Regions from separate parts of the Aneurinibacillus thermoaerophilus genome, predicted to be linked through region 3. Evidence: riboswitches for the same ligand, from Rfam matches in the RefSeq annotation. Region 3 holds a riboswitch; each other region holds the start of a gene.
What was found. Region 3 has a riboswitch for S-adenosylmethionine ahead of K3F53_RS03725 (MetQ/NlpA family ABC transporter substrate-binding protein). Riboswitches for the same ligand answer to the same signal wherever they lie in the genome.
Positions count from the first base shown of each region.

Region 1: linked by a shared signal. The riboswitch ahead of metK (methionine adenosyltransferase) and the one ahead of K3F53_RS03725 (MetQ/NlpA family ABC transporter substrate-binding protein) in region 3 are both predicted to bind S-adenosylmethionine.
Region 2: linked by a shared signal. The riboswitch ahead of metH (methionine synthase) and the one ahead of K3F53_RS03725 (MetQ/NlpA family ABC transporter substrate-binding protein) in region 3 are both predicted to bind S-adenosylmethionine.

Region 1 is NZ_CP080764.1:3,310,973-3,321,071, reverse strand. Features, by position in the region: gene K3F53_RS17100 (MBOAT family O-acyltransferase) at 1-848, opposite strand, end outside; gene K3F53_RS17095 (phosphodiester glycosidase family protein) at 1,024-1,677, shown strand; gene K3F53_RS17090 (S41 family peptidase) at 1,752-3,218, shown strand; gene K3F53_RS17085 (hypothetical protein) at 3,359-3,841, shown strand; SAM riboswitch class I at 3,923-4,073, shown strand; gene metK (methionine adenosyltransferase) at 4,227-5,435, shown strand; gene K3F53_RS17075 (sensor histidine kinase) at 5,628-6,812, shown strand; gene K3F53_RS17070 (response regulator) at 6,832-7,548, shown strand; gene K3F53_RS17065 (hypothetical protein) at 7,706-8,038, shown strand; gene K3F53_RS17060 (tetratricopeptide repeat protein) at 8,141-8,578, opposite strand; gene K3F53_RS17055 (AbrB/MazE/SpoVT family DNA-binding domain-containing protein) at 8,788-8,988, shown strand; gene K3F53_RS17050 (ATP-dependent helicase ComFA) at 9,007-10,099, shown strand, end outside.
Region 2 is NZ_CP080764.1:3,146,135-3,156,233, reverse strand. Features, by position in the region: gene K3F53_RS16275 (NfeD family protein) at 1-381, shown strand, start outside; gene K3F53_RS16270 (SPFH domain-containing protein) at 406-1,347, shown strand; gene K3F53_RS16265 (cyclic di-GMP phosphodiesterase) at 1,705-2,787, shown strand; SAM riboswitch class I at 2,885-2,990, shown strand; gene metH (methionine synthase) at 3,090-6,551, shown strand; gene K3F53_RS16255 (bifunctional homocysteine S-methyltransferase/methylenetetrahydrofolate reductase) at 6,571-8,433, shown strand; gene K3F53_RS16250 (vWA domain-containing protein) at 8,707-9,471, shown strand; gene K3F53_RS16245 (hypothetical protein) at 9,488-10,099, shown strand, end outside.
Region 3 is NZ_CP080764.1:683,127-693,225, reverse strand. Features, by position in the region: gene K3F53_RS03735 (PrkA family serine protein kinase) at 1-1,362, opposite strand, end outside; gene K3F53_RS03730 (antibiotic biosynthesis monooxygenase family protein) at 1,691-1,996, opposite strand; gene K3F53_RS03725 (MetQ/NlpA family ABC transporter substrate-binding protein) at 2,335-3,138, opposite strand; SAM riboswitch class I at 3,287-3,400, opposite strand; gene K3F53_RS03720 (HAD family hydrolase) at 3,488-4,213, opposite strand; gene trmL (tRNA (uridine(34)/cytosine(34)/5-carboxymethylaminomethyluridine(34)-2'-O)-methyltransferase TrmL) at 4,378-4,842, opposite strand; gene K3F53_RS03710 (RDD family protein) at 4,979-5,377, opposite strand; gene sppA (signal peptide peptidase SppA) at 5,418-6,395, opposite strand; gene K3F53_RS03700 (amidase domain-containing protein) at 6,469-7,431, opposite strand; gene K3F53_RS03695 (methylated-DNA--[protein]-cysteine S-methyltransferase) at 7,604-8,140, opposite strand; gene queG (tRNA epoxyqueuosine(34) reductase QueG) at 8,207-9,376, opposite strand; gene rnhA (ribonuclease HI) at 9,404-9,838, opposite strand; gene K3F53_RS03680 (B3/B4 domain-containing protein) at 9,941-10,099, shown strand, end outside.

The DNA.
Region 1 (10,099 bases), 1.0 Mb from region 3:
AGTGTAATGTGCCAGCGTCGCCAGAATTCGGTCGCATTCGCGCTAATATACGGGCTTAAGAAGTTTAGTGGTAGGCGGTATCCGAACAGATACCCGAGTCCGACCGCCATATCGCTGTACGCGGAAAAATCGGCGTAAATTTGAAATCCGAACAAATATGCGCCTGTCCAGGCTTGGGCCATTGTCAAGTCAGCTGGATTTTTGAAATACTCATCAACGATGGGAGACACTTGATCCGCGATCAGAATTTTTTTTGCAAGTCCCCATAGAATGAGGTAGACACCGTATTTGAATTCCGTCGGTGTCAGCGTTAGTTTATGTGTCCGTTCTACCTGGGGCATGAATTCATGCCCACGCATGATCGGGCCCGCCAGCTGGTGCGGGAAAAACGCGATAAATACCCAGAAGCGAAGATATGAATCCGTAGGCTCGATACGACCTTTATATACGTCTGTCAGATAGGCGATAAGCTGGAACGTATAAAAGGAAATACCGATCGGAAGCACGATATGGGCCCAAAATCCGTCTTTGGCGACCAGCGTCAGGCCGGTTACCGCTTCCAGGTTTTGAATGATGAACATAGAATATTTAAAGAATGCTAGGTTGGCCACGTTCAGAATAATTCCGATCGTGAGCCAGAACCGACTTTGTCCTTTCGGAATTCGCCGGGCGATTAAATAGGAAGTAAACGACATGCCAAGAAATAGCCCGAGAAACCCCCAGCTTGCTGCCGCGTAAAACAGGCAGTTGGCTACGCTTAAAATGACAAGCCGGGCGTTGCGAAACAAGTAATAACAAATAAACGTAATAATAAGAAGAAAAAAGAATTCAGCCGTATGAAATAACATAACCGATGCCCATCCTTATGTGCCTGAAAAAATAAGACACAGGCGTGTCCCATTTTTTCAATGTTTGGGAAAGTGCATTGTATTCTGTAATACTATGTACTTTCCTCCGCAAAATATCTTTTCTATTTTACCATAAAATACGGTCGATGACGAAAAGGAGAGAACAGAGAGTAGAATGAAATATTGGAAAGAAAAGGCGGTGCATTTTGTAAAGGTTTCACGACGAACGCCCATTGAATTGCTTCCCTGTCTTCCGGAAGGGGAATGGCTTACCCGTATGTATGACAGGCTCAAAAAAGAAGGACAGGAAGTGCCGATAATTCTAATGAACGCAAACTTTTTCCACCTTGATGGCGGGTATTCCATCTCCGGCATGAAATACAGCAATGGCACGACTGTTGACCGTTCAATGGGCGGTTTTTACCTGTATCGGGATGTCGCAGGTATCGTCCGGATCGACACGGTGAAAGGAAGAACGATTGCTGATTTCCAGGAGGCGCACTGGGCGGTGGAGTCGTCGCCGCTGCTGTTGCCGGGCCTTGTGGCAAGTCCGCATATAGAAACGACGATTGCGGCGGAGTCTCATCCGCGCACGGCCGTTGGATTGACAGAGACGGATGTTATTTTTGCGGTGACGGATGGCCGCCCTTCAGGATTGACCTGTCGCGAACTGGCACATATTTTGCGGCAGGTCGGCTGTCATATCGCGCTTAATCTTGACGGTGGCCGTTCCTCCCAGTTGGTGATTCATGGGAGGCAGATCAACCGTCAGTGGATGCGGCGCAAAGTGTTTGCCGCGCTCGCTGTATACGAGGAAAAAAAAGGATAGTTGGCGCGCGTGTCGAATGATAGTTAAGAGGAAGGAAGTAAACCAAGCAGCAAAATGTGAATAGGGAGAGGAAGTTGAGTACTTTGAAAAAAACGATGAAACACTTACTTGTATGGAGCATGCTTATGGCCGTAGCAGGAAGCATGGCCGCTCCGACGCTGGCGGCGGAGAATGTGCCGAATGCCGCAAACAATCCGTATGCCGCAGAGGAAGCACGGATTCATGAAGTGCTGCAAACCGTAATGGAAAAACATTTGAACAGCCAGCTGGATGTAAAGCGTCTCACAGATGGCGCCATTCGCGGGCTGTTGGAGGAAACGGGCGACCTTTACACTACCTATTTTACGAATGAGGAGTTTGAAGAATTTTATAACAACTTAGAAGGTACGTTCGTAGGCATTGGCGTATATATTCAGCAAGAAAATAACAAATTGCTCATCGAAAGTGTATTTGAAGGTTCGACTGCGGCAAAAGCTGGTTTGCGGGCAGGTGACGAAATCATTGCTGTTGACGGCAAGCGGGTTGCCGGGCAGTCTATCGAGCAGGTTACGGAATGGATGAAAGGTGAAGTCGGTTCCAGCATAGAACTTACGATTAAACGCGCGGGAAAGGAGCAGATAGTTTCACTCATGCGTGAGGCGCTGCAATTCTCGCCGGTCGATAGTGTCATGCTGGACAATAAAATTGGATATATGGTGCTTTACACATTTTCTGAAAATAGCGCAGAAGTGTTTCGCAAGCATCTCGCCAAGCTGCGAAAGGACGGGATGAAGGGGTTGATTCTTGACTTGCGCGACAACGGCGGCGGCTACCTGGATGCGGCGCTGGAAATTGCCGATGAATTTATCGATAAAGGCGCGCTTGTATATGTAAAAGATCGAAGCGGCAAACGAACGGCGATTATGGCCAAATCCGGAGCGATCTCGCTTCCGGTTGTCGTCCTTGTAAACGGAGGAACGGCCAGCGCGTCCGAAGTGCTGACAGGCGCGCTACAGGATTACAATGTTGCCAAAATCGTCGGCACCAAAACATTCGGCAAAGGCACGGTTCAGGAATTGGTACCGTTGAAACAAGGCGGGATTTTAAAGCTGACGATCGAAGAGTATTTCTCCCCGAAACTTCGGAAGATCAACGGGCACGGCATTACGCCGGATATTATCGTAGAAAACCCGAATGAGCAGGTTATCAAGGCGATTTCGTATTTGCATGGTTCCACTGCTCTTGTTCTACATTCGAACGGGACTGCTTCGGTGGCTGGTATTCCTGCGGGCGAAAGCGTTGCGAAAAAAATCGATGGCAAATGGTTTATCGCGCTTCGCCCGTTTGCCCAATTGTATGGTTGCCAAGTTTATTGGGATGCGTCCCAGGAAATAGCGACCATGCGCTGTGGTGAAACTGTGCGCAAATATCCGAGCAAAAATAATGCATATGTACGCAACGAAAAAGGTGTCCTCTGGCTTTCGCTTGAAAAATTGGACAGCGACTTTCCGTCCATCCTTGTCGAAACGAGAGGGGATAATCTGTTCGTTTATGTAAAGTAAAGCATGGATTCACAACAAAATTCCTTCCCGGGCGTATATACAATTAGATAACCATTTATACCGTAATTGGGAGGATGGAAAAGCCGGGGAGAGATGCCCGGCTTCTTCCCTTAGATCAGTATACGCAGGGAGGAATGTACATGAAAAAATGGGGATATGGATTGGCAGGTGCCGCGTTGGCCTTGGTGATCGGGGCGGTGTCCACCGGTTTGGCAGCTACGCCTGAGCCCGGCTCTGATGCAGATCCGGTTGTAACGAAGAGCTATGTGGAGAAAGTAAAGCAGGAGATTTTGAATGTGGTGAAATCCCAGCCCGGCAAACCGGCAAGCGACACGCAGACACCGGCTGCGGCGAAGCTGATCGTGGAAAAAGTTCCGGCAGGAAAGACGATTATTGGCTATGCGGGCACGGAATTTATTGTTCGGACCGGAAAAGTGGTCGCTCATACGCCGCCGGGCGAAGGGTATGGTCTCCCGGATTTGACCGCAGGCACGAACATTACGCAGGGCGAGCCGGTACCAGCCAATCACCATTTGTTGTTGCCGCGCGATGACGGCCGTGGCCTCAAAGTTGTAAAAGGCCCGGCGGACATTATGATCCGCGGTGAATATGTAGTTCGGTAGCACGGTCGAACGAACAACCAAGTATTTTTCTTTATTGACATCCAAACCTAAATAAGATATGCTCATTGAGAACGGAAGACCCTTGTATCCCGAGCAGGCGGAGGGACTGGCCCGATGAAGCCCGGCAACCACATCGCGCAACGAGCTAGCGCGGACAAGTGTTCCCGGCGCGATGAACGGTGCTAACCAGCAGAACAGGTATGGATACATACTTGATTCTGGAAGATAAAGGGCAAAGAATGAGTAAAAAGATGACCCTTTTCCAGGATAAAATAATGGAAAAGGTTTTTTACTGCTTTGCGACAACGTTTGGGAAGGGAGTACCGTATCTTAACCAAGACCATCTATATATTCATGGTTTATAAGGAGGTACGTGAACATGGCGCTGAAAAAAGGCCGTCATCTCTTCACATCGGAATCGGTAACGGAGGGCCATCCGGACAAAATTTGCGACCAGATTTCCGATGCCATTCTTGATGCGATTCTTGAAAAAGATCCAAACGCTCGTGTAGCGGCGGAAACATCCGTAACAACAGGCATGGTGCTTGTAGCGGGCGAGATTACGACAAGCTGCTATGTAGATATTCCGAAAGTGGTTCGTGAAACGATTCGTGAAATCGGATATACTCGCGCGAAATTCGGTTTTGACGCTGACACTTGCGCGGTTCTAACTTCTATTGACGAACAATCTCCTGATATTGCGCAGGGGGTTGACCAGGCGCTCGAAGCGCGCGAAGGACAAATGACAGATGAGCAAATTGAAGCGATTGGTGCTGGCGACCAGGGCTTAATGTTTGGATTCGCTTGCAACGAAACGGCAGAATTGATGCCGCTTCCGATTTCTCTTGCTCATAAACTGTCCCGTCGTTTGACGGAAGTCCGCAAAGATGGAACGTTGAGCTACCTGCGTCCGGATGGCAAAACGCAGGTAACGATTGAATATGAAGGAAACAAACCAGTACGTGTGGACACGATCGTTATTTCTACGCAGCACGATCCGTCCATAACGCTTGAGCAAATCCAGAAGGATCTGAAAGAACATGTGATTAAGCCGGTTGTTCCAGCCGAGTTCCTCGATGAGCAAACGAAGTATTTTATCAATCCAACAGGTCGCTTCGTTATCGGTGGACCGCAGGGTGACGCTGGATTGACCGGACGCAAGATTATCGTGGACACATATGGTGGATATGCTCGTCATGGTGGCGGCGCTTTCTCCGGTAAAGACCCGACCAAAGTGGATCGCTCCGGTGCGTATGCGGCGCGCTATGTAGCGAAAAACATTGTGGCCGCGGGGTTGGCGGAGAAGTGTGAAGTGCAAGTAGCTTATGCGATTGGGGTGGCGCAGCCTGTATCCATTAATGTAGATACATTCGGGACAGGCAAGGTGGATGAAGAAATTCTTGTTCAGCTTGTGCGCAAACATTTTGATCTTCGTCCAGCAGGCATTATCAAACAGCTTGACTTGCGTCGACCGATCTACCGTCAAACTGCCGCGTATGGACATTTTGGTCGCAATGACCTAAATGTTCCATGGGAAAGAACGGATAAGGCAGAAATTCTTAAGAAAGAAGCTTCTGAACTTTCCGCTCGCTAATAAAAATAAGACTAAAGACCCAACACATCAATAGTGTGTGGGTCTTGTTTTGTTTATGTGGGATGAATGATACAATAGGAAAAGAGTTTTTGTTCTTCTTGCCTATAAAGGAAGTCAACCAGTAGGGAAGAGAAGCGTAGAAGGTAACAATTCGAATGGTACTTATTGGCTAATGATAGAGAGGGGATGTACGTGACCGAGGCGAACATTGATTTTCAACTGCTTGATGAGGTCATGAATAAGACGATTTCGTCGGTGGAAGAAAGTAGGGAAAAGATTTTTGATATCGCGGAAAACGCGCATAAAGAAAGCAATTATATCAGCCTCGAACTGGAAGCCCTAAAAAGAGAAATCGAATGGGTCATTAGCCAGACGGATGAACTTGAACTGCAGGCGAGAAAGGCGCGCCAGAAGCTGGCTAGTATTAGCCGTAGTTTCCACCAATATAGTGAGGCGGAAATACGCGAAGCGTATGAGCAAGCCAGCCAGATGCAGATTAAGCTGTCGCTCTCAAGGGATAAGGAGCTCCATCTCAGGCAGCGGCGGGACGAGCTGGAGCGGCGCCACCGCAGCATTTTAAGCACCATAGAGAAATCGGAAAACTTGATTGCGCAGATGGGAATTGTGCTAAACTACCTGCAGGGCAACTTAAGGAAAGTGGGGATTGCGCTGGAGTCAGCCCAGAATCAGCAGCTGCTGGGAATTCAGATCATTCAGGCCCAGGAAGAAGAACGGAAGCGAGTGGCGCGCGATATTCACGACGGTCCGGCGCAATCGATGGCCAATGTTACCTTGCGGAGCGAAATCGTTGAGAGAATGCTTAATCAAAATCGGATTGACGAAGCTAAGGTAGAGCTTAGGTTATTAAAAGAACTTACAAGGGCAAGCCTTATGGATGTAAGAAAGATTATTTTTGATCTGCGTCCGATGGCACTCGATGATCTAGGACTTGTGCCGACGCTTCGTAAATACCTTGAGGAATATGAGAAGCGGCATGGGATCGAGACGAAGCTTACGTTGCTTACCCCGGAATGCCGCCTGCAGAATTCGATTGAAGTCGCCGTATTCCGCTTAATTCAGGAGTCGCTAAACAATACAGCAAAGCATGCAAAAGCCCGCCATGTGGAAGTAAGGCTTGAATTTAAGCCACATGTGGTGCATTTTCGCGTGCTCGATGATGGAGTGGGATTCGACCAAGCGGTAAAAGCGGAGCGGCCGCAATTTGGAATCATGGGGATGAGAGAACGGGTCAAGCTTTTGCAGGGCAAGATGAAAATTACGTCCGCCCCCGGCAAAGGAACCAGCGTCCTGTTTAGTATTCCTCTTCGTATTGAAGAAGGCAGTAAGCGTGGTAATAGCATAGAAACAAAACCTTAATGAATGTATGGAGGTTAGTATGACGGAGCAAAAGATTTCGATTCTGTTAGTAGATGACCATAAGTTATTCCGTGAAGGAGTTAAGCGGATTTTGGAGATGGAGGATCGTTTCCATATTGTTGGCGAAGCGTCCGATGGAGAGGAAGCATGCCAGATGGCAGTTGAATTTCAGCCGGATGTAATCCTGATGGACATTAACATGCCGAAAATGACCGGCGTGCAGGCTACGCAGCGCATCAAGGAACGAGCGCCGGAATCGCGCATTATTATTCTGTCGATTCATGATGATGAGAATTATGTATACAAGGCTCTTCTTTCCGGAGCGGCCGGCTATCTGTTGAAAGAAATGGATTCCGACTCGCTAATCGAAGCGATTAACTCGGTAGTGCGCGGGGAAGCTTATATTCATCCGAAAGTAACTGGCAAGCTTATTAGTGAGTTTCGTCGTCTAAGCAGCATTGAGCACAACCATGATGAGAATGTGCTGTTAAGCGATGTGAGCGAGCTTGGTGTCAGCGAGAAAGAAAGCAACATTCTGGCGCTGACGCCGCGCGAGCGCGAAGTGCTGCAATTGATGGCAGAAGGAAAAAGCAACCGCATGATCGGTGAAGAATTGTTCATCAGCGAAAAAACGGTAAAAAACCATGTCAGCAGCATTCTACAAAAGCTGGATGTGCAGGATCGTACGCAGGCGGTTGTTATGTCGATCAAAAACGGTTGGGTACGGTTGTCATAGTGTGAGAAGCCGGAAAGTTAGAAGCAAGAAACGGGCAAATAAATAATGGAGCGGTTTGTTATCAGTTTCCTTCCTGCTTTGTTCCGCATATAGTAAGAAAAAAGGGGGGAAACATGATGGGGTATGGTCAGTTGCTGCCATCACGGCGGCTGTCTATGTGATACTGGCTTGGGTTCTCGTATGGGGCGGCCGCTTCCTTTTTGATCGTTTTCCGCCGCATTTGCAGCGTACCGGAAGAAAAAGCGGTTCGCTGCAAGTGGTGCTCTTGCTCGACAATCCGGACGAACACCTGGAATACGCGGTACGCCACGCGCTTTGGGTATCTGCAGCGCATGGTGTCTCACTTCAAATATATGTGAATGAAGAAGTGAATAGTTCCACTTTACTTCCAATGATTCAAAGAGCGTGGCCCGATTTGCCAATCAGAAATATAAAACCTCAAGAACCATTGCTTCCGCTTCATACATGGTTTTTGGATTTTCCACATTAAAAAAGCATACGGGCAATCTGTTTTATTCTTTATCTTGACTTTTGCTTAATCAACAGCTGCGGACTTGGATGAGGAACATAAACGAAATGGTCGAATAAGACGCTAGCGAAGAAGAATACCAAATACGATCATTAAAATGAGAAAGTAACCTGTGAAAATCGCTGTTACCATCTGGAGCAGCGACATTTTTTTTCTTACGGGTCTCCTGCGTGTTGCTTGCGATGCGAGTTTTCTGAACCTTTCTTCTTGTTTGCGCTGGAGCAGGATCAGCGCGCCGATGGCCGCTTCGTAGTGCGGCTCTGCCTGCACTGCCTGTTTATAATAATGAAGCGCCTGTCCCCAGTTTTCTTCTTTTTCATAACGCTGACCTAAATAATAGAGAGCACGAGCGTCATAGCGGTTGTAGCGAAGTCGTTTTTCATAATAGGACGGATCGTATGTATTAATATATAGAGCGTTAACGTACTGTCCCAGCTTTAATTTTTTTGTTCGTTCGCGGAATTTCTCGCGCGCGTGCGATACATAGAGTTTGTTAGCCACCTATTCTCACCTCTTTCTTTCCAGTATTTCCGCGTTTTAGATTTGTCAGACATAAAATTTCATGTAAAAATTCGGGATTAAATGCAGAAAAAAACAAAAAATTGAAAAATAAAAAAAGGAAAATAATGGGTTTTGGCGAATTAAATAGGTACAAAGAATGACAAAATATGCATCCTTGTTATTAATTTTGGAAAGGAGAAAAAGTACCTATGAAAAAAACTACAGAAGTGAAAGTGACGAAAGACGGAGTTTTGTTTCTGTCAGAAGAAATTAGAGAAAGGGTGAATTTGCAGACAGGCGACTTTGTCGAATTTTTCATGGGGGAAAAAGGAGAAGTGATTCTAAGAAAATGTAAAGTGGATGAGGGGCTCTGGCAGGTCGCGGAAGATGACGATGAATATGATTCTTAAAAGTAGCAGGATAGAATTATGAAATGGGAAGATAAGGAGAAAATCTACAAGCTTTTTCAGGGACGGGCACTCTTGGAAGAGGAAGTGTATTGGCTGTTTCAGTTACTGTTTCGTGATGGCAGGAGAAGGATAACAGAAGAAGAAATGAAAGAGCTTCTGCAGGAATGGATACAGAGCGGGAAGGTCGAACGCAAACCAGGAGTGGAAAGGGTCTCAGAAAAGGGAGAAGGGAGTAGCTTCTCCCTTTTCGTTTCTTGGATCTGGTGTTTGATCCGAGGCGAGAAAAGCGAAGAAAGAATAAGGTACCGCTGTAACCGTTGCGGGGCGGAAGAGGAGCACATCCATATTGTTTACTGTTATCGCTGTCAGGGAGAATGTCCGTACTGTTGCCGTTGCCTGACAATGGGGCGCAGTAGTAGTTGCAGTAGCCACTATTTGTTTGCAGCTGATGAGAGAAAGCGGAATCCGAAAGGTTGCACCGAGGAAGCCCTTTTTTATTATCCGCAGTTGACACAGGCGCAACGGGCTGCGGCACGTAGTATGCTTGATTTTTACCGACAGGAGACGGGGATGCAGGAGTTTTTGGTGTGGGCAGTCTGTGGCGCAGGAAAAACGGAGGTCATGTTTCCGTTGCTGCATGATGTGCTGGCGAACGGAGAGCGCGTGCTTTGGGCAACTCCGCGCCGGGATGTCGTGCTGGAACTGGCTCCGAGGCTGCGTCGCGCGTTTCCGAACCATCCGCTTTCCGTATTATACGGCGGTGCCAAAGCGCAGGATAAGTGGAATGCGTCACGGTTCGTTCTGGCTACAACTCACCAAGCGCTTCGTTTTTACCGGCATTTCGACGTGGTGATACTTGATGAACTTGACGCATTTCCGTACAACCAAGATGAGATGCTGCCGTTTGCGGTGAATCGCGCCCGAACGTTGTCGGGGAAAATCATATACTTGACGGCTACGCCGCGCCCCGACTATCAAAAAAGAATACGCAAACCCAGCTATGCCAAGGATTTTCTGCCTCATGTCAAAATTCCGGTTCGCTACCATGGACACCCGCTACCCGAACCAGGAATTCGCCAGGAAAGCAAATTAAACGCACGTTTAAGCGCGA
Region 2 (10,099 bases), 1.2 Mb from region 3:
GAATTTACTTTATCAGGATTTGTGGCCCTTTTCTTTGCATTAGGGGCAGGTCTAGCAGGGATCGTCGCCATTTTTACCCCGAACTTAGTGATACAAGTGACCGTTATGCTCATCGCTTCTATCATTGGCATTATATTAGGAAGGGAAGTTCTTATAGACAGGTTTGGAGTGAATGACGATGTTATTCGTACTAATGTGGATGCGATGATCGGAAATAAGGCGATCGTTACAAAGACAATTTCTCCAACTGAAAAAGGAATCGTTAAGTATGGAGGACAATCATGGACAGCGGCCAGCGTCGGAAACCAAACGTTTACTGAAGGGGAAACGGTCGTTATTTATGAGGTTCAAGGAGTTACTTTGTTTGTAGATAAACAATAAATAAAAGGAAGGAGAGGGAGAAAAATGATAGTAGAGAATTTGTTTCCGGTATTGTTTGCTATCATTATTATTGGTGTTGTCGTTTCCCTTGCTTTTTCATCCGTTCAACTTGTTCGTCAGTCAGAAGTGCGTATTGTTGAGCGTCTTGGTAAATTTCAGCGGGAATTGGGATCCGGCCTGTATTTTATCGTGCCGATTTTAGATCGTGTAGTAGCCCGTTGGGATATGAGAACACAAATCATTAACTCCATGCCGCAACCGGTAATTACAAAAGATAATGTAACAATGAAGATTGATACACTCATTTATTACCGAATTACTGATGCGAAAGCAGCAACATATGAAATTAACGGATTAAAAGAAGGAATTGCTAACCTTGCAGTGACTGCGCTGCGTAATGAGATCGGAAATATGAACCTTGATGAGACGCTAAACTCCCGGGATAAAATTAATGCAGCGCTGCAAATCAAAATGGATGAAGCAACGAATAACTGGGGAGTAAAAGTCGAGCGCGTAGAAATGAAAGAAATTATTCCTCCTCACGATATTGAAGAAGCGATGAAGCAAGAAATGACAGCAGAACGTGAGAAACGGGCAAAAATCCTGAAAGCGGAAGGGGATCGCGAATCCGCCATCAAGAACGCGGAAGGAAATAAGCAAAAACAAATCCTTGAAGCAGAAGGGGAAATGGAATCCCGCATTCGCCGTGCAGAAGGGGAAGCGAAAGCGATTGAATTGGTTGCTGCAGCCCAGAAAAAGCAAATTTATGAAGTGTTCTCTGCTTTGAAAGAAGTGAAGGCCGACGATAGCGTGATTGCGCTACGCTATATTGAAGCCTTAGAAAAATTGGCTGAAAGCGACAATAAAGTGTTTATTCCATATGAGGCTACCGGCCTTATGGGAAGTGTAGGAGCGGTTAAAGATTTACTGCAATCATCACAGAGTAATATGAGGGTGGATAAATAGAAACCCACATAGCTATGAGTTATAACTCTGACATGAAAGCAATAGACATAAGCGTCAGTCAATGTAGTGAGATATTAAGAGAAAGTAGAAAAAGATGATAAACAATCGGGTGAAGGAAAAAGCAGGAAAAAACGAATGCTTTTTCCTTCTTTTTTTTGCTGTTTGTAGGAAGAATTTGCGGCTTGCTCGTCGTTGCTTTCTTCCAGGAAGAGCGTATAGAACGAATATCATCAAGCTCAAAAAAATTTATGCGTTTTCATAAATCTATTATCTTAAAACCATTTTCCTGTGATAAAATTTAATCAGAACAAAAATAAGCATAAATACCTATGAAAATTAAGAAAGTAGGGTTTGTTCGTGAAAAAAGTGCATATTCGTTCTGTAAAACCGGGGGATAAAATTGCAAAGACAATTTTATCGGAAGCAGGACAGGTGTTGTTGGCCGCCGGACTTGAATTAAGCCAACGTTACATTGACCGGTTAAAAGCGCTAGGCATAGATACGGTATATATTGAAGATGAGCATACGGACGATATTGTACCGGAGGATGTGCTCAGTGATACGACGCGCAAAAAAGCGGTGGAGACTGTATACAAAATGATGACAGGGCTTATGGATCAACCAAAGGTAACAGGACGGATAGCGATGCCAGATATGGGCAAGGTATTCCGGAATGTTTTTGGCAACATACTAGGAGATTTAAGCGGAAGAAAGGATATTATGGTAAATCTTGTAAATCTTCATTCGCTGGGTGGTTACCTGTTTCATCATTCGGTCAATGTGGCGGTACTGGCTGGAATTATTGGGTTGGCCAAAGGGTACAATCGGGAGCAGCTCATGGATCTTGGCGTGGGAGCGTTGCTGTTCGACATAGGTATGATTATGTTACCGAAGGATCTGTGGAATAAGAAGACGATGCTAACTGAGGAAGAGCGGGCGTATATTGAAAACCATACAGAAGACGGATTTAATATTTTGCGTTACCAGTACGATATGTCCCTTCTTTCCGCTCATTGTGCGCTGCAACATCATGAACGGTATAACGGGTCCGGTTATCCGCGCAAACTGGAGAAAGATCAAATTCATGAATACGCGCAAATTGTCGGTATAGCCGATGTGTATGATGCGCTTACTTCCCATCGCTCACATCGTCAGCATTATACACCTAATGAAGCGCTGGAATACTTGTTTGCTTCCGGAAATACCCTGTTTGACCTAGAATTGGTGAAATTGTTCGTAAAACATATTGCCGCCTATCCTATAGCGTCTACCGTCGTATTGAATACAGGACAAATTGGGGTCGTATCTCATGTTCATCCGAATGCTGTGCATAGACCAATCGTTCGGATTGTGCAAGAACGTGATGGTACGGTAGTAAAGGCTCCGTATGAAATTGATCTAAAAACCCATACTAATATTGTGATTACACGTACGTTATGAAAGAAATCACGAGATGTATAAAAATTTCTATTGACTCTTTTCAGATATTGATTAATAATTAGTTAAAAGTTAGTTAGAAAAGTGAAAATAAAAACGATTCTTATCCAGAGTAGGCTGAGGGACTGGCCCAATGACGCCCGGCAACCGGTATATTATATACACGGTGCCAATTCCAGCAGGATTCGTTTCCTGAAAGATAAGGATTTCGCGTTTTGATGAAGATGCAGAGACCTCCCTTCTTTCAGGAGGTCTTTTTTATTTTGTACGTGAGCGAATTTGTGTCAGAAAAGGGGACGATGATGATGAGCGGAGTGACAGCAGTAAAAACGAAACCGGCACTTGAAAATCAACTTCAGAAAAAAATTTTGATTATTGATGGAGCGATGGGCACGATGCTGCAACAGGCGGGGCTCGGGCCGGAAGACTTTGGCGGTGAGCAGTATGAAGGATGCAATGAAATACTGAACCTAACGCGCCCGGACGTGATTCGTAACATTCACGAAACTTATTTGGAAGCAGGAGCGGACATCATTGAGACCAACACATTTGGCGCCACATCCATTGTGCTTGCGGAGTACGATTTACAGCACTGTGCCCGGGAAATTAACCTGGCAGCAGCTCGGCTGGCACGGGAGGCGGCAGATAAATACTCTACGCTGGAATGGCCTCGTTATGCCGCCGGCTCGATCGGGCCGACCACTAAAACCTTATCCGTTACCGGCGGTGTAACCTTTGAAGAATTGGTGGAAGCATACTATGAGCAGGCGCTGGCTTTGATTGAAGGCGGGGTGGATGTGCTACTGCTGGAGACGGTTCAAGATACGTTGAATGTAAAAGCGGGCGGTATTGGCGTACAGCGGGCGTTCGAAGCGGCGGGACGTAAGCTCCCTATTATGATTTCAGGCACAATTGAGCCGATGGGTACTACGCTTGCTGGTCAGAATATTGAGGCTTTTTATATTTCTTTAGAGCATTTGCAACCCGTGTCTATTGGATTGAATTGCGCGACAGGCCCGGAATTTATGCGTGATCATATTCGAACGTTATCCGCCATGGCGAATTGCGCGGTCAGCTGTTATCCAAATGCTGGCCTTCCGGACGAGAACGGGCATTACCACGAGTCCCCGCAGGCGTTGGCGACCAAATTGGCCGGATTCGCCGAGCAAGGTTGGATTAACGTGGCGGGTGGCTGTTGTGGCACGACGCCTGATCATATTCGTGCCATCGCGGAAGCGCTCAAAGATTATCAACCGCGCAGACCGCAGGGACTAAGCACGCACGCGGTTTCCGGCATTGAACCTGTATATCTGGAACAGGACAATCGCCCGCTTTTTGTGGGAGAACGGACGAATGTAATCGGCTCGAAGAAATTTCGCGATTTGATCAAAGAAGGGAAGTATGAAGAAGCTTCAGAAATTGCTCGTGCACAGGTAAAGCGGGGCGCGCATGTTATTGATATCTGTCTGGCCGATCCGGATCGCGATGAAGCGGCCGATATGGAGGCTTTTTTGAAATTTGTTGTACGTAAAGTTAAGGTTCCGCTCATGATCGATTCCACAGACCCTAAAGTTGTCGCTTTGGCGCTGAAGTATTCCCAGGGAAAAGCAATTATTAACTCTATCAATCTGGAAGACGGTGAAGAACGTTTCGCTGAAGTAGCGCCTTTATTGAAGAAGTTTGGCGGAGCGGTGGTCGTTGGCACGATCGATGAGAAAGGAATGGCAGTGTCGCGTGACCGCAAGCTGGAAGTAGCCGAGCGTTCGTATCATCTACTGGTAAATAAATATGGCCTGAACCCGCGGGATTTAATTTTCGATCCGCTCGTGTTTCCAGTTGGCACGGGCGATGAAGCATACATCGGTTCTGCGCGCGAGACGATTGAAGGTATTCGCCTGATTAAAGAAAAATATCCGGAATGCCAGACCATTCTGGGCGTAAGCAATGTGTCATTCGGCTTGCCGCCCGCGGGTCGGGAAGTACTGAACGCCGTGTATTTATATCACTGCACGAAAGCGGGACTTGATTATGCTATCGTCAACACGGAGAAATTGCAGCGCTTCGCTTCCATTCCGGAAGAAGAGCGTGAGCTGGCGGAAGCGTTACTGTTCGAGACAACAGATGAGTCGCTGGCGAAGTTTACGGATTTTTACCGCGCGAAAAAAGTGGAAAAGAACGAGGAAAAGTCTAACCTGACGCTGGAAGAACGACTGGCACGTTATGTAGTGGAAGGAACGAAAGAAGGATTGATTCCGGATTTGGAAGAGGCGCTGAAAAAGTATGCCCCACTGGATATTATTAATGGGCCGCTGATGAACGGCATGGATGAAGTAGGGCGCTTGTTCAATGATAACCAGCTTATTGTCGCCGAAGTGTTGCAGAGCGCGGAAGTAATGAAGGCGGCGGTGGCGTATTTGGAGCCGTTTATGGAAAAAACAGAGACGTCCACCAAGGGAACGGTGTTGCTCGCAACAGTAAAAGGTGATGTGCATGACATTGGAAAAAACCTGGTCGAAATTATTCTCGGCAACAATGGCTATAAAATCGTCAATCTGGGAATTAAAGTGCCGCCGGAACGGCTGATTGAAGCCTGCCGTCAGGAGATGCCTGATATTATCGGACTGTCCGGACTGCTGGTGAAGTCAGCGCAACAGATGGTGACAACCGCGCAAGACCTAAAAACAGCCGGTATCAATGTTCCGATTCTTGTCGGTGGCGCGGCGCTGACGCGGAAGTTCACCGAGACTCGGATTGCGCCTGAGTACGATGGTCTTGTGCTGTATTCTAAAGACGCGATGAACGGATTGGAACTGGCCAATAAGCTCATGAATCCAAAGGAGTATGCTGTTCTGGAAAAAGCGGCCAAGGCGAAAGGACAGGAGCAGGTGGCTGCGACGACGGAAGTGAAAGAAGTCATGGTGGACATCAGCGCGCCCAAGCGTTCGGATGTCAGCGTGAATGCGCCGGTATTTATTCCGCCGGATTTCGAGCGCCACGTATTGCGCGACTATCCACTTACGCACCTGCAACCGTACGTAAACTTGCGCATGTTGCTTGGTAAGCATCTTGGCGTCCGCGGCAATGTGGAGAAGCTGCTGGCGGAAGGTGACCCGAAGACAGTGGAAGTAAAACAAATTGTCGACGAATTATTGGCGGAAGCGAAAAAAACCGGGCTCATAAAAGCGCAGGGCGTATACCGTTTTTTCCCGGCGCAGTCGAAAGGCGAAGAAATCCATATTTACGACCCGAATGATTCCAGCAACGTGCTGAAAACATTCCGATTCCCACGGCAGAAAAAGGCACCGTACCTTTGTTTGGCTGATTTCGTTAAACCGACAGAGAGCGGCGTCATGGATTATGTGGCATTTCTTGTAGTCACCGCCGGCGAAGGGATTCGCGAGAAGGCGGAAGAGTGGAAAGAGAAAGGCGATTATCTCCGCTCTCATGTTTTACAGGCACTGGCGCTGGAGCTGGCGGAAGCGTTCGCGGAACGTTTGCATCATATTTTGCGCGACGTGTGGGGCTTTCCGGACCCGGCTAATATGACGATGCAGGAGCGTTTCGGTGCCCGTTATCAGGGGCTCCGCGTTTCCTTTGGCTATCCGGCATGCCCGGATTTGGAAGATCAAAAGTTGCTGTTTGATTTGTTACGTCCGGAAGACATCGGTGTTCAATTGACGGACGGTTGCATGATGGAACCGGAAGCTTCCGTCTCGGCCATGGTGTTCTCTCACCCGGAAGCCCGTTATTTTAATGCTGATGAATAAACAAAGGAAAGGGGAGAGGATGACCATGCCAAAAGAAAGCTTGAAAACATACCTTAAGGATCATTTGCTTATCGGGGACGGCGCGATGGCGACCTGGCTGTACCAATTGGGCATTCCGATTGGCGTGTGTTATGAGGAATTGAATTTATCCAATCCAGAGCTTATTCGCGCGGTTCACCGCTCGTATTATGAGGCGGGCGCACGATTTATTCAAACTAACACATACGGAGCGCACCGGGACGCGCTGGCGCGCCATGGTTTGCAGGACAAAGTGACACGGATCAATCGGGTGGCAGTGCAGGTGGCGCGAGAAGCGGTTAAAGATGACGCGTATGTGGTCGGGGGTATCGGCTCTATTAACGCAGGACGTGTGCGAGATGTGCGTATGCAAAATTATCGCGAACAATTTGAGGAGCAGGCAGCGGCGCTTTTAATGGGCGGTGTGGATGCGATTTTGCTGGAAACATTTCTTGATCTGGATGAATTGCTGCTGGCGCTGGATGTGATTCGTCCGTTAACCGATGTGCCGATCGTGGCTCAACTGGCCACGATTGAGGTCGGACGGACGCGAGATGGTCACACGCTAACTCGGGCGTTTGCCGAGTTGAAAAAAGCGGGCGCGGATGTTGTCGGGTTAAACTGCCGGCTTGGACCGGCGGAAATCTTACGTTCGATTGAAAATGCAGTGGTTCCGGAGGACACGCCGCTGTCCGTCTTTCCGAACGCCGGGCGGTTGGCTATGTCAGATGGCCAGTATTCATACGCGTCTGTGCCACAATATTTCGGGGAAAACGCGCTTCGTTTCCGTGCTCAGGGCGCACGCTTGATTGGGGGCTGTTGTGGAACAACACCGGAACATATCCGGGTAATGGCGCAGGTGCTGGCGGAACGAGAGCCGTTGCCGCGCGTGAATCCTGTTGTAGACACGCAAGAAGAAGCGGAGCCGCTGATTCGCATCGCTCCTCCGACCCGGAAACAGGGAATTGTGGAAACGGTGGCGCATCGGCATACGGTGATTGTTGAGTTAGACCCGCCACGCGATTTAGATACAGAAAAGTTTTTACGGGGCACGGCGGCATTGCAGGACGCTGGGGCGGACGCGATTACGCTCGCTGACAATTCGCTGGCGACGACGCGGATGAGCAATATGGCTCTTGGTTCGATTATGAAGGCGAAATTCGGCGCTGAGCCACTGTTGCACATTGCCTGTCGCGACCGCAACCTGATCGGCCAGCAATCGCATCTAATGGGTTTGCATGCGCTCGGTATTAACCAGGTGCTTGTTGTTACAGGAGATCCGGCCCGTTTCGGCGATCTGCCGGGAGCAAGCTCCGTGTTCGATGTTTCATCATTTGATTTAATTCGGATGATTAAACAGTTGAACGAGGGATATTCTTTCTCAGGGAAGCCGTTGAAGCAGCGGGCGAATTTCGTGGTCGGTGCTGCATTTAATCCGCATGTGCGCCAGTTTGACGCCGCGCTGCGCCGGCTGGAAAAGAAAGTGGAAGCGGGCGCGGATTTTATTATGACCCAGCCGTTGTATGACCGGGAGAGCATTGAGCGGATTTATGAAGGAACCAGGCATCTCGATATCCCGATTTTTATCGGTATTATGCCGCTGACCAGTTCGCGCAATGCCGAATTTTTGCATAACGAAGTACCGGGTATTAGGCTATCAGACGAGGCGCGCACCCGCATGCGCCGGTATGAACCGGGGGAAGAAGCGCGCCGTGAAGGGGTAGCGATCGCCCGTGAGCTGGTAGATATCGCAATGGAGTACTTTAAAGGCATTTATCTGATTACACCGTTTTTCTACTATGAGATGACAGTGGAGTTAACCCGGTATATACGGGACAGATCACGGGTTGTGTTGCAGAAGTAATTTGTGCATTACTTTAACAACCGTTTTGAAAAGCCGGTTTCCTGTATGTTCAGGATGGCCGGCTTTTTATTTTGGTTTATGATGATGATATTGAGACGGTATCAAGCTGAATTCATTCTTAATAATAGGTCAAAACGAGTATAGGAATGGACATCCAGTCCCTACACTTCTTATAAGTTCTTACTTAAAATGGAGAAAGCACAATATACAAGATTTACTAAAACATGTATAGCGTTTTTGGCGATAGATTCAGATTAATAGGAGTTGCGTAGAATGAGCCATCAAATTCAAGCAACACAACAAACCCCGGCATATATTATTTACCTGCTGGATATTAGTGCATCGATGAATCTGTTGATGGATGCCGGGGGAGAAAAAAAGAGGAGGATGGATGTTGTAACGACAGCGTTGAACGCTGCAATCCGACAAATGGTTTTTCGTTCCACAAAGGGGAGTCGGCTTAGTCCGCGTTATAAGCTATCAATTCTCGCGTATAGTGATAACGTGTTTGACGTTTTGGGAGGAGTGAAAGGGATTGATGAAGTGGCACGAATGAGACCGCTGGAAAACGTACAGACCCAGCGGTTGACGAACACAGCCAAAGCGTTTGCTGTAGCTGAGAAGATGCTTCATCAGGAATTGCCGAACCTCAGGGACTGTCCGGCTCCCCTTATCTGTCACATGACGGATGGCGCTTTTACCGGGGAAGACCCTGAGCCGATTGTAAAGCGAATTATGGATATCAAAATCCCGGACGGAAATGTATTAGTCGAAAACATTTTCATTTCCGATGAAATCCTGAAAACCCCTATTGAAAATTCAAAAAAGTGGGCAGGAATCATGCCGGATACCCTGCTCGATGATGAGTATGGAGAGAAGCTGAAAAGGCTTTCCAGCCCGCTGCCTGAAAGTTATCGGGAGATGATGATGGAAACAGGATATAGAATTGAGTCTGGGGCATTAATGCTGCTTCCGGGTACGAATGCTGACCTTGTGTCGCTGGGCTTTCAAATGTCCGCTGCGACCCCGGTTCGGTAATAAAGAGAGGTGTCACATGTTTTCATTTACAAGTGATCAAAAGCTGGAAACACCCATTACCCATATTTATCAGGAGCCATTTTCGTTTCGTTATGGTTATGCTCGTGCCGGCGAGACACAGGAGGCTAATGACCTGGGCCAGGATTATTTGGTTTTTCGTGTAGAGAACAAAAAGTTTACTTTTGTGCTTTGTGACGGGGTAAGCTTATCCTTTTGCGGAAATATAGCAGCACAGTTTTTAGCCACCAAGCTAATAGAGTGGCTTTGTGGAATCCCAAAAGAAGAGATTCAGCAAAAAAACGATATGACAGCAGCGCTGGATAGATATTTGGAGCAGTTAATTAACGAAGCGACAGAAGTTGTAGAAAAGCATGAGCTGCCTCGTCCGCTTTCTCCGCTACTGAGAGATGTGCTGGAAGAAAAAAGGAGAAATGGAAGTGAAACGATGTTTGTCTGCGGCAGAGTCGATATTTTGGAGGAATGGTCCAATCAAGCCCATGTCTTTTTGGCCTGGTCGGGTGATTTGCGTATCCGACTGTGGGACGGATGGACGGAAATCACCCATTGTTCTGGCTTTTCCGTGAATACACAGCAGCGCTGGTCAACGAAGAACGGGTTGATTCATGGT
Region 3 (10,099 bases):
ATCTTCCTTTGTAATGGTAGGTGACTGATCCAAGCCATCCTTGAGCGCCCGCAAAATATCAAGGGCATTGATGCATTCGGTATCGCGGCGAATAAGAGCACTAGAAATACGATTAATAACATAACGCGGGTCAATGCCAGACATGCCCTCATCCGGAAATTCGCTTTGCAGTTCCTTAATGTCTGAGTCTTTGAATCCTTCCACAGCGTCCCCGTTATACAACCGCATTTTCTTCAACAAATCAACGCCCTGCTTCTTCGATTCCTTCAAGCGTGTCAAAGTGGAGAAAATCGCTGCAGCACGCAGGGAATGCGGCGCGATATGGACGTGTCCAAGGTCGCTTTGTCTAATTAGCTTCCCATAAATTTTCTCCTCATCCGATACGCGCAAGTTATACGGAATGCGCATCACGATCATCCGGGATTGGAGGGCTTCATTTTTCTTATTACTGATAAATGCTTTGTACTCTGATTCGTTTGTATGGGCAACGATAAGCTCGTCAGCGGAAATAAGGGCGAAACGGCCAGCTTTAAAGTTTCCTTCTTGGGTAAGCGAAAGCAAATTCCAGAGGAATTTCTCATCGCACTTCAGCATCTCCTGAAATTCCATCAGACCACGATTCGCTTTGTTCAATTCCCCGTCAAAACGATACGCGCGCGGGTCAGATTCGGAGCCATACTTTATAATCGTTGAAAAGTCGATGCTTCCCGTAAGATCGGCAATATCCTGCGATTTCGGATCAGACGGACTAAATGTTCCAATGCCGCACCGTTTTGCTTCCGAGAAAACGATGCGTTCGACTGGCATATCTTCGATGTGACCGCCATATTCTGTTTCAAGACGCATCTGGTTATATGGAGACAGATTACCTTCAATCTTAATGCCAAGCTCCCTTTCGAATTCCGGGCGCAATTCATGCGGTATCAAATGTAGCGGATCTTCCTGCATCGGGCAATCTTTAATCGCGTATACCGCTCCTTCATCGGTGCGTGTATACTGTTCAAGGCCGCGCTTAAGCATCGTAACAATGGTTGATTTTCCTCCGCTGACCGGTCCCATCAACAACAAAATCCTCTTACGAACATCAAGACGCATAGCGGCTGAATGGAAATACTCCTCCACCAACTTCTCAATCGCACGGTCTAGGCCAAAAATTTCATCGCTAAAAAATTTATATCGTTTCGTGCCGTCTTCATTATATTCAATCCCGGCGTGCTTAATCATGTTATACACCCGGGCGTGTGCGGTCTGGGCCACGTGCGGATTCTTTCTTACGATCTCTAAGTACTCAGCGAATGTTCCTTCCCATTTTATCTTTTCTTCACGTGCACGGTGTTCTGCAATCCGCTTCAGGATATCCATCGGGCACTCCTCTCCTTTTCTTCTACGGAATGGTCATTCTTAGGGCGCTTTTTACTATCTTATTCTGAAAATGCAGATGACATGCTAGCAGGTTTTTCACCATAAAGATTTTTATCCGGCTTACATACTTGCAAAAACCCTTGCTATTCCAGCTATAACATATGACCATTTGTATAAAGTTAAGCCAGTAGTTCTTATTAGTATTTATATATATATGACGGAACGACCCGAATGTAGAATCACTGCTTAAGCAAAAATTGCAGGCAGGGTATTAAAAAACACCAGCCCCGCTATAGGTCTGGTGTTTCAACTTATATCCCGATTCAATTTATTTGTCGTATGTAGCACCATGCAACACTTCGTAAATTTCCAGTTGCGATCCGGTAGCCGGATTATTGTTGGAAGCGTGCGCATGAGCCTGACGAAATCCTTCGCTTTCGGTCCACGCTCGGAACGATTCTTCACTATCCCATTTCGTATACACGATCTGCTTGTCCGCACCTTTTGCGCTTAAAAACTGGAATTCCAGACAACCGGGTACCTGTTTCATCCGCTCCACGCTTTTAGCAAACATCTCTGCCATCCGCTCCTTGCCTTCAGCGGGGACTTGCAACACATTCATCACAACATACATTTGTAAAGCTCACCTCCGTAAAGTATCGCTCCTTTTCAATATAGCAAATCACTCCGTTAATTTCCAATGTAAGCGCATTATCTTTAACAAGATTGTCTTTTCTGCGATATTCCAAAGTATGACACAATCCATTATAATAAAGATGAAATAGGCTTGGGAAAGGAGACAAAGAAATGGTTATCATCTTGCTTGTCTCAGTCATGTTACTTGGTGCGATCTTCACAGCTGGTTATAACGAAGACAAAACTTGGGGACTATGAAATATAAGAACTCCGCATCTTTTATAAAGAGCGGAGTTCTTGCGTTAGGCAAAAAGGGCAAGCCGGTTGTCTCGCTTCTTAGAATACCGGAATAACTGCACCTTTATATTTTTCTTCGATAAACTTCTTCACATCGTCTGATTTCAGTACTTGAATCAGCTTCTTAATCTCCTCGCGGTTTTCATCGCCTTCTCTAACAGCGATAATGTTAGCAAACGTTTTGGCGGCCTCGGAATCTTTGTTTTCTACCGCAAGCGCCTGGTCGAACGTCAGACCGCCTTCCATCGCGTAGTTTCCATTAATGACTGCGTAATCCACTTCATTGATCGCCCGCGGCAGCATGGAAGCTTGCATTTCCGTAATTTTGATCTTTTTCGGATTCTGGATAATATCCTGTTTCGTCAAGCTGTTTAGCTCTTTGCCGGGCGTCAGTTTAATCCAGCCTTTCGATTCCAGCAATTTCAATGCGCGTGCACCGTTGGATACATCGTCTGGAATCGCTACAACTGCACCTTGTTTCGGTTCAGGCGCCTTTTCTTTGCCTGGGTACAGTCCCATCGGTTCCAAGTGAATGCCATCCAATGCTTTGATATGAGTGCCATGTTTTTTATTGAAATCTTCAAGATAAGGAATGGTTTGGAAATAGTTCGCATCAAGCTGTTTTTCTTCAAGCGCCGTGTTCGGCAGCACATAGTCTGTAAATTCTTTTACTTCCATCTCCACGCCTTGCTCTTTTAATTTATCCTGTACAAACTTAAGAATTTCCGCATGCGGAACAGAGCTTGCACCGACCACAATTTTCTTCCCATTACCTTCCCCGCCGCATGCCGCGAGCAAACCGACGGTGAGCAACAAAACGACAGATACAATCCATTTTTTCATCGTCTTTTACCCCTCTTTACTCTCAATTCATTTCTAATTTTCTATGTCTGGCAAAGGTGTCGGTTCGTATCGCGCACATGGGCCCGATATGCGTGATACAAAAACCCCTCTCCGGCAGAGCGAAGAGGGGTTATATCTTAACCTCGAACTCTTATCTGCCAGGATAGAAAAATCCTGCTGGAATTGGCACAGCATTTTCCGCTCAAGGAAAATCCGCTGCCGGGCTTCATTGGGCCAGTCCCTCCGCCTCTCTCGATAAGCGAGAAATATTTAATTATTATGCTGAGAACTATATTACGTGTCTTATGCACTCTTGTCAATTATTTTTCTAATAAAATGTTTTTGTTAATTATTCGGAAAAAATTCCGTTGCGTGAAATAAGTTGATCGTACAGCTCTTGCAGCGTACCGGAAGCATCCACCCGGTATTGTGGCACACCGCGATCAATCTTGTAATCTTCGACAAGAAATGTCTTCAAACCAACTTCCGCCGCTACCATATCCTGTTGCATATCATTGCCGACCATGATAGCATACTTCGGCTTTATGCCAATCCGTTCACAAATTTCCAGGAAATATTTTGGGTTCGGCTTACAATAATGGGATGACTCAAAAACGGTTACATGAATAAAATCATTTTCCTTGAGACCAGCCCACTTCATCCGCTCGCGAATAGCAACGTCGGGAAATATCGGATTGGTAGCCACAACAAGCTTGTAGCCCTGCTTTTTCGCTTCCTCTACGACTTGAAGCGCGTACGGGTGCGGTTCAATATCTTCCTTCAACCGCGGAAACTCTTCCGCATAAAACTTATCAAACACAGGCCAGATGGCTTCCTGTTCTAAGCCGCACAACGAAAGGAAATGGTCACGGAAAATCTCTTCGTTCGTCCGTTCTGCCCTGTCATCTGTCATCATGTACTTGGTCGCCTGCCACACAGACTTGACCAACAATTCCGGATCGACAATATGAGCGGTATATTCCCCCAGCCTCTTCATATACCTGTGAACAAAAGCTTCTGTGTCCAATGCCAACAACGTTCCGTCCAGATCAAATAGCATCGCTCTTTCCGCCATTCCCGGATCCTCCTTTTACTGTTTCCACTGCTGAGCGATATGCTCTTTCTATTCTTGTACAAATCCCGATAATTGCAGCCTGTCTGTTTCGCACGGTCGATAATAATGAACATGCGGAATTTATTCCTTCGATAATATATACCTCCAAACTTCTGTATCCCGTTTTACTTCATGCCAGGGTAACCTATTTGTCTAAGACCTTCATACAATACAATCGCCGCTGTATTAGACAGATTAAGTGAACGAGTCGCATCGCCCATCGGGATGCGTATCGTTTGTCCGGGATATTGCGAAAGAATCTCTTGCGGAATACCGGTTGTTTCCTTACCGAAAACAAAAAAATCACCATCCCTGTATTCTACCTCGGAATGGTATCTCGCTCCACTCGTCTCGACAAAAAAGAGCCGTCCTTCCCTGTGCTGCGCTGCGAAATCGGCGAACGATTTATAGTATGTAATATCGACCGCATGCCAATAATCAAGCCCTGCCCGCTTTAAATATCTATCGTCCGTGGAAAAACCGAGCGGCTCGATTAAATGAAGCTTTGTCCCGGTCGCCGCACACGTGCGGGCGATATTGCCCGTATTGGCCGGTATAAGCGGCTCATGCAACACGATGTTAAACGCCATTCACCTGTTCACCTCATCTTTATCATAGCACATTCTTTGTAAAACAGAAATGAACGTACTTTCGTCTGTTGCTTTTCATCATAATATGTAAAAAAGAGCCGCTGCGCAAAATTGCGGCCCTTCTCTTCGCATTCCTTTATTTCGTCTTCACTACATATGTGCTGGCTATCTTGTCATGCCAAGCCTGTTTTTGCTTGTCGAATCCGGCCCATATAAACCCGAGGAAAAATACAATGGCGGATAGGATTTTGCCGATTGTCTCTCTTAAGACAACCGCGCCCCAACCTGCCGCGCTGCCATCCGTCCGCACTACTTTGACCCCAATAATCATTTTGCCAAGCGTCTGCCCATACAAACCAGTAAGGATAATGTAGTAGGCAAGCCCGATAAGATTCTCTATATTCCACTCTACGGAAAATGTCTCGGACGAAGTTAACCCTAAAATATACATAACTGCCATCAGCACAATAGCGTCAATCAAGGCTGCCAAAAAACGAATCCAAAATCCGGCGTACCGCATGCTTTCATGTTCCATAAGCACTCCTCCTTTTGCCCGGTTGCCACCAATGTATGAACTACGGACGATAAATATACTCGAGGCTTGGTGTCCGTCTTTCTTCTTTCAGAACATCGGGTAAAGACTGCAAATTCAATGAAAAAAGTTTAGCCGAGAAAGACGAGAATATTTTAGAAAAGCCGAACGGCTCTTCGTAGCGAACAACCGTTGCTTCCTGCAAACCGGCCATTTTTCGTGCCGCCTCAGTCGCATCTTCCAATGTGCCAAATTCGTCAACCAAACCGTTCGCTTTCGCCTGCTTTCCTGTATATACCCTGCCATCGGCAAGTTGAAGAACCTTTTCCCGTGGCATCTTTCGGCCTTCCGCAATTACTGAAACAAACTGCTGATAACTTTCATTAATCATATTTTGCAATAATGCCTGTTCATCTTGCGTCATTTCGCGCATCGGATTTCCAATATCCTTGAACTTACCACTCTTAATTACAACTTCTTTAACCCCGTATTTTTCTGCAAGCTCACCGTAGTTCAAATACGAAGCGATCACGCCGAGACTACCAGTCAGCGTGGACGGATTGGCAAAGATTTTATCTCCAGCTGTTGCAATATAATAGCCGCCAGAGGCCGCATATGAACCCATGCTAATAACAATCGGCTTTTTCGTTTCCGCTTTAATCTGTTTGAGTTTACGATACAATTCATCCGTCGGAACAACTGCTCCGCCCGGCGAGTTAATCCGAATAACGAACGCTTTAACCTTCGGGTCATCCTTCCCCTGGTTCAACTGGGAAATAAGCGCTTCGTAATCAAATGAACTATTCCAGCTTGTTTCTTCCGAGATCACGCCTTCTACATATAGTTGCAATATCTTGTCGGAGCCGCTTCCTGATACGATTTCCTCTTGCCACAATTTCGGGGCAGAAGCAGATATCGTATCGCCCCGCAATATTTGAAGGAACAGCGCCGCTCCTACTATGACTACAACGATTGCAAGCGCAATCCACCTCCGTTTGTTCATATTGCTCATAACAATCATTCACTTCCTCCTTATCTGCATATCATCCTTCCTCTTTTCTTTACGAATCATCCGTTCAAAAGATTCAATTCGTTTATAAAATATGAAAAAAACGATACTGAATGCGCGGTGTATAAGCGGTTGAATCATGATAGTCCCAATAGCGATGGCGACTGTTCGTCGTATGGGCGTTCACAAGTGGCATACCCTGGCTGTCTTTGGCCACAACAATAGTGGAATGCTGCCACCGCCCGTCGCCGTCAAAATCATAGCAAATCACATCTCCTAGCGATAGTTCACCAGCGCTCGTTTTCACTTCGGTTTTAATATGGCCTCCCTTTTCGAGATACCAGCGAAAACTGTGCGCAACCGCCCAACTATGACTCCACTGTGCCGATGGGCTGTTTCCTCCTCTATACCACCAACCTGTCGCCTTGTTGCCTGTATAGCGCATGGGGATTCCCCCCGCATACAAACATTGCGATATAAAGTTCGTACAATCCACGTCAAAGTGACGAAACTGTGGGTTGTAGCCGTCCCACCACGCTTCGGCATAACGCACCGCCTGAAGCCGATCGTACGTATAACGTAATCCGTGCTCACTTCCGTCCTCTACCTCATATTTGTCATTACCACCCAAACAAAGAACTTCTAATGCTTCTGATTCCCAAGCATTAAGGTGGGCGACAATCGGTTCCTCCTGCTCAACGACCCAGTTTTCCTCGCATTTTCGCAATACAATGCGTGTGCGTACTTCTTTTTCCTGCTCATACCATTGATTCTCCAGTTGATAAGCATACCATTCGTTCGCTTCAACCCGAACGATAATTTCTGTGGTACCTTCTTTTTCAATTTGGATACCACTAAGCTGCAACCGACTTTTCAGCGGACGCGCATTTCTCGCAGAAAGCTGCTGCCTGCGCCGCGCATTACAGGCCTGAATCATTTCCGCTTTTGTGCCTTCGCCCAGATAAGAATCCAGTTCTTCCGCCTCTACAATCATTCCTTTTGTCCGACATTGAAAATAGTGTTCTAGCGCCTCTCTCCATGTGGTCATTTCCTTTCTCCTTTCCAAAGCGGTCTATCTTAAAAAATATCGTTTCAAAATATGTATATGCTCCACGAAGACCAGAATAATAGCGCAAACCAAAAAAGGTGGTGTATGACGCTTTGTATGCAAGCGTCATACACCACCTTTTCCACTTCTTATTTCTTGTATTATTTATCATTTATACAAAACCGATTTCCGAACGCTCCAGTACGCCCTCCAACCGCAGCAAATATTCTTTGATATGCAACCCGCCGCCGTACCCGACAAGCGCGCCATTTGAGCCAATAACCCGATGGCACGGAATGAAAATAGACAACGGGTTTTTGTTATTAGCTCCGCCAATAGCGCGCACCGCTTTCGCAGCGTTTATTGCCAATGCAATGTCTTTGTACGATCTCGTTTCGCCATATGGAATCCTTCGTAACTGCTCCCAGACCATTTTTTGAAACGCCGTACCGTGTATGTCAAGCGGAAGGGTAAACTCACGGCGTTTGCCCGCAAAATACTCGCCTAACTGTTTTGTCGCTTCTAAGAAAAATTTCGGAGCATAGGTAATTTTCTCCGTATGAAGCCATTTCTTCGTCCAACGCACCAAAGAAAGCTTAGCTGTCTCGCTTTCGCCAAACTCTACCCAGCACATTCCAGCGTCAGCAGCGGCCAATGTAATAGGCCCGAGGGGACTTTGATACACGGTATAGTAAACTTCCGACTTCACCTAATCCCTCCCTTTATACATTTTCTTTTCATCTTACCTCGGATAAAAAACGAAAATCCAGTACAATCATTCGACATTTTCTGTAAGGGACAGCGCTTTTTCTATCTCTCTAAGAACTGTTTTAACTTTTTCGCGTGTTTTCGCTTTTTTTAGAGCGGTAATTGCTGCATCGCCGCCGATTCTGCCGAGCGCCCAAGCAGCCGTTCCCCGCATCACAGGACGTTCATCATTTGTCATGATCTCAATTAAATCCTGAACCGCGCTCTTATCCTTAAAATGTGCCAAGGCTAAAATCGCATTGCGCTGAATGGGCTTCTTTCCTCTCCAAGCTCCGGATGTACGGCCAAACTTCGCAGCAAATTCTTTTTTGCTAATGGTTAAAAGCGGTTTTAACAATGGCTTGGCCATCTCCGGATCAGGAACGAATTCCGGATGATGGGTAAAATTGATTTTGCGGTTTTTGGGACAAACCTGCTGGCATGTGTCGCAGCCATATAAACGGTTGCCAACCGCCGGACGAAATGCTTCCGGAATCATATCTTTAACCTGTGTCAAAAATGCGATACAACGTTGTGAATTTAGCTGTCCCCTTTGAACGATGGCGCCCGTCGGGCAAGCATCGATGCAAATCGTGCAATCCCCACATTCGTCCTCTATCGGTTTATCCGGCGGAAACGGCGCGCTCGTCAACATTTCTCCAAGGTATACCCATGAGCCGAATTCAGGAGTGATAAGCGATGTGTTTTTGCCTACCCAGCCTAATCCGGCGCGTTCCGCCACCGCCCTGTCTGATAATGCACCCGTATCCACCATAATCTCGGTCTTAATATCAGGGACTTTTTCGTGCAGGAATTGTTCCAGCTTTTTCAGACGATCGCGCAGTACACGATGGTAGTCTTCCCCCCACGACACGCGGGCCATAATCCCCCGATAATTTCCAGGCGTCGATTTTGGCGGCGCCTCCATGCGGGAGGGGTAGGCGAGTGCAATAGCGATAATCGATTTGGCTTCCGGCATAATTTGCTCTGGATGCGTCCGTTTTTCAATATCTTTTTCTTCAAAACCGGACTCGTAACCCAGCTCACGATGTTTATACAATCTTTCTTTTAATGTTAGAAACGGGGCCGACGAGGCAAACCCGATTTTATCAATTCCAATTTTATGCGCATATGCAATGATTTCCTGCTTCAGGTGGCTCCAATCCGTCTCCGCTTGTTTGTGCTGCTTTTGTTCCATCCTGCCACCCCTTCGTTTTTCTTCCTTCTACCGGCGCACAATGGCCCCAGTCGCCAGTTCGTCGCATCGGTTGTTTAATTCGTCGTCTGCATGTCCTTTTACTTTTACATACTGTACATTGTGAATTTCCATCAGCGCCAGTAGTTCTTTCCATAAATCTTGGTTTTCCACTGGTTGCTTTTTGCTATTTTTCCAGCCGTTTTTGATCCAGCCTTTATACCAGCCCTGCTGGAAACAGTTGACAAGGTAAGCACTGTCGCTATGCAAACGTACATTGCACGGCTCTTTTAATGCTTTAAGTGCCTCTACGGCAGCTTTCAGCTCCATGCGATTGTTCGTCGTGTTATCTTCGCTACCGCACATTTCTTTGCGATGCTTCCCATATAATAACACGGCTCCCCAACCGCCGGGCCCCGGATTGCCGGAACAGGCGCCGTCCGTATAAATGATCACATCTTTCATCTTGTCCCTCTTTTTCTTTAGATTTATTTATTTAGTATATCAATTTCTCCTGTCTTTTTGGCAAAAAATATGATAAAATACCATCAAAAAGGAGGTTGACCTGTGCAAACATATACAATGGATTCCTCCATTCGCGATAAAGTGCCCGGACTTAGGCTCGGTATTTTACATTATGATAATGTATCGCTGTCAGCCACACCCAAAATGCTGAAAGGACGCATTAATCTGTTTTTGGAAAATATACGTCATGATTATCTGGAT